DNA from 3 places in the Enterococcus sp. GPZ-007 genome. Region 2 is predicted to be linked to each of the others. Evidence: riboswitches for the same ligand, from Rfam matches in the RefSeq annotation. Region 2 holds a riboswitch; each other region holds the start of a gene.
The links. Region 2 has a riboswitch for thiamine pyrophosphate ahead of tenA (thiaminase II). Riboswitches for the same ligand answer to the same signal wherever they lie in the genome.

Region 1 (2,263 bases), on a different contig from region 2:
AACAACAAAGTCTTTACTCAATCCAAAGGAATCAAGTGGATTGATTTTAATGATTTAGCGATGCTAAAAGAACTAACTCCATTAGAAATTTCAGAACTGCTTTATTTTGGTCATATGCGGACACACCTGCACTCGCCTTTTTTTTACAAGTTACAGAATAATTTCGTGTACTTCAATTTGGGCAATGGAACAATGCGAGTATATTATCGCTATTTAGATGAGTTCTATCGTATCCTTGCTAGCAAATTGACCCGTGTCGTGTTGGAAAGGGTCAATGATCGGCGGTCGTTTTTCCGTAGAGGTTCTTCTGTCGCACCATTGGATGGCGAATTATTGAAGGAATTATATCCGATCTTACAGGAAGGTGCAATTTTTTGTCTCAGTGAGTCCGAACTAAAAAATCGGGTCTACAGTATCCCGATTTTCCTATCTGATGAAAAAGGCTGGCGTCGCAGTCCTAAGAACTATAAAAAAGAACAGCAGATCGCAGAGATTACTTACGATACCACCAAACAGCTATGGTCATTGGAAGTCGAAAATGATGATCCGGTCTTCTCATTCCGCTAATAAAAAGCATTTGTCTGCTAAGGACAAATGCTTTTTTTACTGTTTATTGATGGCTTTGTTTCTGGATCAAGTTTCCGTCTTTCGGCAAAAATAGCTGCGGGACTTTTTCAGCAACGATGACCGCAACGATCGCTGTCACGACGGCTGTCGCCAAGCCGCTGACTCCGTTCATAATCAGTGAGAAGATCCACGGATTCAAGCCCCATAAAGCATAACTGCCCCAGAAAACCACACCCGCGATAAAATGCCAGAAGAATCTTGCTCCGGTCCCCATAATCGTCCCGTAAATAATATTTTTACGAGCGCCTCGCAAGTCTTCATCAACTAGTGCCTGTTGAACTTTCTTAGCATACAGCCCGGCGAATCCTGCAAAGGTAAATGCAATCGGGTATTCGATCAGTACTTGAATGACACTTAAAAAGTAAACATCCCCCGCTGGAAAATGCAAGATCCCCCAGATGAACGCTGAAAGCAACGCGGGTTTCACACCACGGCGCAATGCGAACAAAGTCATTGGAATCATCCCTAGTGAAACGGTAAAGCTGCTGCCGATCGTTGTCGGAATCAGTGACAGCATGAAGGCTAATGCCGCCACGATCGTCCCTTCGATCATGATTCTTGTTTTGTGCATAAAAAAACTCCTCCTTTTGAACATACAGTCCACAAAGGAGAAGTAAATATCTTTACTTCATCACAATTCCTACGCTCGAATAACCGAAACAGGTACTAGGGTTTAGAGTAATCTCAATCTCAGCCCGAGGGCTCCCCTTTGCGACAGTATTATTCTATTTTCTAGTACATCTAGAGTATAACAGATGTCTGATTGCTCGTAAATGTATAAAATACTTTTATCGTGAAATACTTTCCTGATCTCCGCTTGGTGATAGGGTCGTTACCTTTTTGATCCGATCAATCGTCAGCATCACTAATTGGTTGTCTTGAGTGCGAATAACGATAGATTCATTAGCGACAACTTTAGGCAGCCAGCCTGAGATCGTATGAAACTTTTCTTCGTTTTTCTCATCTTGAACTTGAATGACCACTAAACTATTCTGTAGAGCTGCCATCTTCAGTTTGAGAAAAATATTCTCGTTGGCCTGCTCTTGGGCACGTTTTTCAGCAGAATCATTCAAAAAATCCGAGATGAAACGATACGATGAATTTGAAAACAGCTTGATTAAATTCTTTTTTGGCTTCTCGTTTTTAGTCATTCAGCTTCCTCCTATCAAGAGCACGGTTGCGTAGTTTGATTTTACTTAAATTCACAAGAAAAAACAAGGAATCTAGTCCAATTCAAAAAAAGTTAACCATTCGTTTAAACCTTTTTCAATTAATTCATAGGTTTCTTCAAAATTCCCTGTGTACCAAGGGTCTGGAATGCTTTCTCCCTCATGACCCGGCACGCGATCCAGATACAAATAAATCTTATCTTCCGTACCCGCTGGAGCCATTGATTCCAAATCGTAGACATTTTCCTGATCCATCCCGATGATGTAATCTGCCTCATAGAAATCCTCAGTAGTAACTTGGCGAGCGCGCATTCCTTTAGTAGAAATATGATGCTGCGACAACAGCTTCTGGGTTCCGCGATGGGGCGGGTTTCCGACCTCCCAGCGGCTGGTGGCTGCTGAATCGACTTGATAATTATCCTTCCGCTCTTTTTCCAGCGCATCGCGAAAAATCGCTTCGGCCATCG
Region 2 (2,263 bases):
GTCTGATTGAATCAAATGTAGCATCGCTGAAGAAAACTGAGATATTCTCAGAATGTCGCCAAGTGTTAAGAAAGAGCGCTCAATATTTTAGTGAGATCGGCTATGAGATTCCCGTCGATGAATTCATCGTAAATATTTTATTGGGGGATCCAGAAAATAGTGTCTTGATGGCGAGTGAGGGCTATAGTGGATTTGGCGGGATACCAGGTTATATCCTGTTGATCGTTGTGCCAAATGAGTTCAATCGTACTCGATTAAAGTCGGCTTTGGCTCATGAATTTAACCATAATGTCCGTTTTACTTATGAGCCTTTCAATCATGGGGATATTAGTGTTGAGGACTATTTAGTTATTGAAGGGTTGGCGGAAGTTTTCGCTGAGGAGCTTTACGGAATCGAGCAGCGGGGACCGTGGGTACAGGACTATGACGATGAAGAGCTGGAGTACACAATCGCGGTGATGAAAGATGGTCGAGAAGCACGCGGCTTTGATCAAGTTTCCGCGTATATGTATGGTGATGAAGTCGCACGAGAACAAGGCTATCAACCAGTAGGCCTTTCAAGGAACGCCGGTTATACGATTGGTTATCACCTTGTAAAAGATTATCTAAAAAACACCGGTACAACAATTGCCGAAGCGACTTTGACTCCTAGTGAAACGATCGTAAAAGAGTCTAAAATATTTGATTAAGTAGTGAGGACTTAAAATACCAGTCGTTTTTCTAAAACAGGTATGCTATACTTTCACTAATTGAATGACACTAGGGGTGCTTTTGAAGCTGAGATTATACCCATTGAACCTGAAACAGTTAGGACTGGCGCAGGGAATGTGTGACGTAAAGAAATGTGCACCCGACCGCTTTTTTGTGGTCGGGTTTTCTTATGCATGTTTTTTAATGTTAGAGCCTCCTTTTCATTCTAAAGAGAATAAAGGAGGTTTTTATGTTGCATTAAGAAAGTTTGTTGTTGGTTGGATTAGATTTAATAAAAGGAGCAGTTTAATGACATTTACAGAACTTGCAAGAAAAGAAGCAGCACGTTATTGGGATGGAAGTTTCGAGCATCCCTTCGTTCAATCGTTGGCAGCTGGAAAGCTAGCACCCGAGATTTTTCGTTATTATTTGTTACAAGATCGCTATTATCTTGAACATTTCAGTAAGCTATACAGTCTCATCGCCGAACAAACAGAGGATCAAGCGGTTCAAACTCAATTAAGAGAAAATGCGGAGAACCTTAAGTTAGGCGAACTGGCGATTCGTGAGGAATTCTTTTCAGAATTAGCAATCAGCGATAAAGAAATCCTAGAAACAGCAATTGCACCCACGGTTTATCACTACGTTTCCCATATGTATCGTCAACTGATAGACGGTACACCAAATAGTGCTTTTGCGGGAATGTTGCCTTGTGCTTGGCTTTATCAAGAAATCGGAATTCGCTTGATTGAGGCGGGATCGTCCCATCCGTTGTATCAGCGTTGGATCGAGACCTATGCGGGTGAAGCAGCAGCTGAAGGAATAAAGAAGGAACGCGCACTCTTAGATCGTTTGTATGAAGAGAGTTCAAAAGAAGAGCAGCAACAGATGATCGAGGCATTCGTGATCAGTAGCAAAATGGAATATGCCTTTTGGGAAATGGCAGTGAATTTAGAAAAATGGTAACTCTAAGAAGATCGTTCGGAAAAGAACGGTCTTTTTATGTTGAAAACGATTGACAACAGGCAATTGCAAATGTAGAATGCAAGTCAATACTTGCATTAATAGGAGGCGTGTAAAATGATTTCGGGAGCTGAGTTGGTTGTTAAGGCATTAGTTGAAGAGAAGGTTGAAGTTTGTTTTGCTTATCCGGGTGGGCAGGCGATTGATTTGTTTGATGCGCTCTATCAGAGAACAGAGTTTCGTGTCGTTTTGCCACGGCATGAACAAGGTTTGATTCACGCGGCGGATGGTTATGCCCGCTCTACTGGGAAAGTCGGCGTTTGTATGGTTACCAGCGGACCAGGTGCGACCAATTTAGTCACGGGTATCGCTACAGCCGGGTATGATTCATCTCCACTAGTTTGTATTACAGGTCAGGTTTCAACACAACTGATTGGAAAGGACGCTTTTCAAGAAGTCGATATGGTGGGAATCTGCCGTTCAATTGCCAAATACGCAGTGACAGTCAAGAAACGAGAAGAATTAGGAACGATTTTGAAGAAAGCTTTTGTGATTGCCCAGTCAGGCAAACCGGGAGTGGTAGTGGTGGATATTCCCAAAAATATTCAAC
Region 3 (2,263 bases), on a different contig from region 2:
CGATTGCTTTATCACTTTGATCCAGCTCGCTACCATCCACTCCGCGAGCATAACTCGGCAAATTGCAGAAATTACGCAATTCGGAAATATTGCCCTTTACGACTGATGGTTTTTCTTCCACCAAAGAACGCCCCACCTGATCACGAACTCGACTGACACCATAACCAACCAAATCAACCACCGTTGGCTTCTGCGCTTTATTCGCTAATTTACTCGCTGCAATCAGACTCTTTTCTCGTTCTTCCGATAAATGACCAATATTCAGCAGCAAACTATCGGTCTTTTGAAACAGCTCTTCAAACTCTCTGGGATCAGAAGCCATGATTGGCTTCGCCCCAACATAGAGCAAAGCGTTCGCCACCGTCTCACAGGTGACTTCATTGGTTATGCAATGAACTAACGGCCCATCCGCCAACGGAAATACCTTTGAAAAATTCGTTTTGATCATCCAAACATCCTTTCACTGGAAAACAACCGTTGCCAGCGTTTAAAAATCGCTGTTTCCTGTAATTTCACTAACACTACAAAAGCAATCGCCGAACCGATCAATGTCGCACCGACAAATCTTGGCGTATAGATCAGCCAATACAGATCATTTTGACTGCCAGTGAACCAAACCATCACAGGATAAGACAAAAGCGAACCGATGATGCCCGTGCCAACGACTTCTCCCAGCATCGACCAGATCAATTTTTTTCCAAAACTGTAAAACAGTCCTGCTAAGAATGCGCCAAATACCGCACCCGTCAATGCCAACGGCGGAATCCCCAACATCGTCATCCGAATCAATGCACAGACCACTGCCATTACTGTCCCATAGAATGGTCCCAATAATACCCCGGCGATAATATTCATGACGCTGGACATCGGCGCCATCCCTTCTATCCGCATCAATGGCGAAAGCACGACATCCAAAGCGATCATCAGTGCTAGTAACGTTAACTTGTGGATTTTATTTTTCTCCACGACAAATAGCCCCTTTCCGCAAGAAACAAGAGGAGCAAAAGACAGAAAAACCCAACCAAAAGAAAATGGTCGGGTACGATCAGTCAACTAGCTACATTTCCCTGCGACAGTCTTAACTGCATCAGGTTCCATGGGTATAATCTCAGCATTACAGCACCCCAAATGTTTCTATTCAATTGATTGAAGTATAACATACTTTTTTTTAACCAACTAGCTTATAATGAATAAAAGCGGCTCGAACTCGTTCAATTTTTGAATAATAAGAGAAAAACAGAAAGGATGTTTTTATGCCTAAACCAGATTTTTCTGCGATCCATCACGTCGCTATCATCGTGTCGGACTATCAAAAAGCTCGCCATTTTTATGTCGATATTCTCGGTTTACCGATCATTCGCGAAAATTACCGACCAGAGCGCCAGGATTATAAACTAGATCTGCAGCTTAACGATGCGGAATTAGAAATCTTTGCCGTACAAGACCCGCCAAAACGTCCAAGTTTTCCAGAAGCGGCCGGCCTGCGTCACTTAGCCTTCAAGACAAAAGATATCGAAGCGACGGTTGCTTATTTAGCTAGCCACGGTGTCGAATGCGAACCTTTACGAACCGATGACTTCACTGGTGAGAAGATGACCTTCTTCTTTGATCCAGATGGACTGCCGCTGGAATTACATGAATAACAAAAAGCCTCTTTTCGCTTTGAAAAGGGGCTTTCCTTGTAATAGATTTACGCTTCTTCCACTGGATACTTAATCGCATTTTTCTTCAATTTTTCACTGATGATCTCATCAATATCGAAATCCAGATTATCAGCCATCATGTAAGAATAAATCAGTACATCAGCCAGTTCTTCCTTCAAGCGCTCTGTCTGTGTCCGCGCTTCTTCTGAATCCTTCCATTGAAAAAGCTCCAGCAGTTCGGCCGCCTCTAAGCAAATTGATAATGCTAAATCCTTCTCATTATGAAATGGGCGCCAGTTTCTTTCATCGCGAAATTGATTGATTTTTTCCATACTATTCATAGTCAGCCTTCTTTCGCTAACTATTCTACCATAGATACAAGGCTTCGATTTTCTTCCAGCTCACTAATCGTTTCTTGAATCCAGCGTGTACTTAGTCTAGTCAAGAAGGGATCAATCACAACGACCGGATATTCCTCCGGTAATCCTTCTGCTGAGCCCGTAGTGATCAGGCAATCGTATTTTTTTAGCTCCTCATGTAATTGCGGTGTGCCGCCGGATAATTTTTCAAAATGAACGATCATGAAATTTCCATAGATCGTATCTGAAATTTGTTTTGCT

Region 1: linked by a shared signal. The riboswitch ahead of thiT (energy-coupled thiamine transporter ThiT) and the one ahead of tenA (thiaminase II) in region 2 are both predicted to bind thiamine pyrophosphate.
Region 3: linked by a shared signal. The riboswitch ahead of thiW (energy coupling factor transporter S component ThiW) and the one ahead of tenA (thiaminase II) in region 2 are both predicted to bind thiamine pyrophosphate.

What each region holds. Positions count from the first base shown of each region.
Region 1 covers NZ_JCAFYN010000033.1:23,193-25,455, reverse strand. Annotated here, with positions in the region: gene AC4J95_RS15330 (hypothetical protein) at 1-567, shown strand, start outside; gene thiT (energy-coupled thiamine transporter ThiT) at 611-1,198, opposite strand; TPP riboswitch at 1,248-1,346, opposite strand; gene AC4J95_RS15320 (hypothetical protein) at 1,416-1,778, opposite strand; gene AC4J95_RS15315 (low molecular weight protein-tyrosine-phosphatase) at 1,851-2,263, opposite strand, start outside.
Region 2 covers NZ_JCAFYN010000021.1:17,016-19,278, forward strand. Annotated here, with positions in the region: gene AC4J95_RS11920 (DUF2268 domain-containing putative Zn-dependent protease) at 1-689, shown strand, start outside; TPP riboswitch at 752-843, shown strand; gene tenA (thiaminase II) at 1,000-1,656, shown strand; gene ilvB (biosynthetic-type acetolactate synthase large subunit) at 1,771-2,263, shown strand, end outside.
Region 3 covers NZ_JCAFYN010000015.1:71,179-73,441, forward strand. Annotated here, with positions in the region: gene thiM (hydroxyethylthiazole kinase) at 1-448, opposite strand, end outside; gene thiW (energy coupling factor transporter S component ThiW) at 445-924, opposite strand; TPP riboswitch at 1,048-1,137, opposite strand; gene gloA2 (SMU1112c/YaeR family gloxylase I-like metalloprotein) at 1,254-1,643, shown strand; gene AC4J95_RS09865 (nucleotide pyrophosphohydrolase) at 1,691-1,984, opposite strand; gene AC4J95_RS09870 (AcpB/EbpR/MafR family transcriptional regulator) at 2,005-2,263, opposite strand, start outside.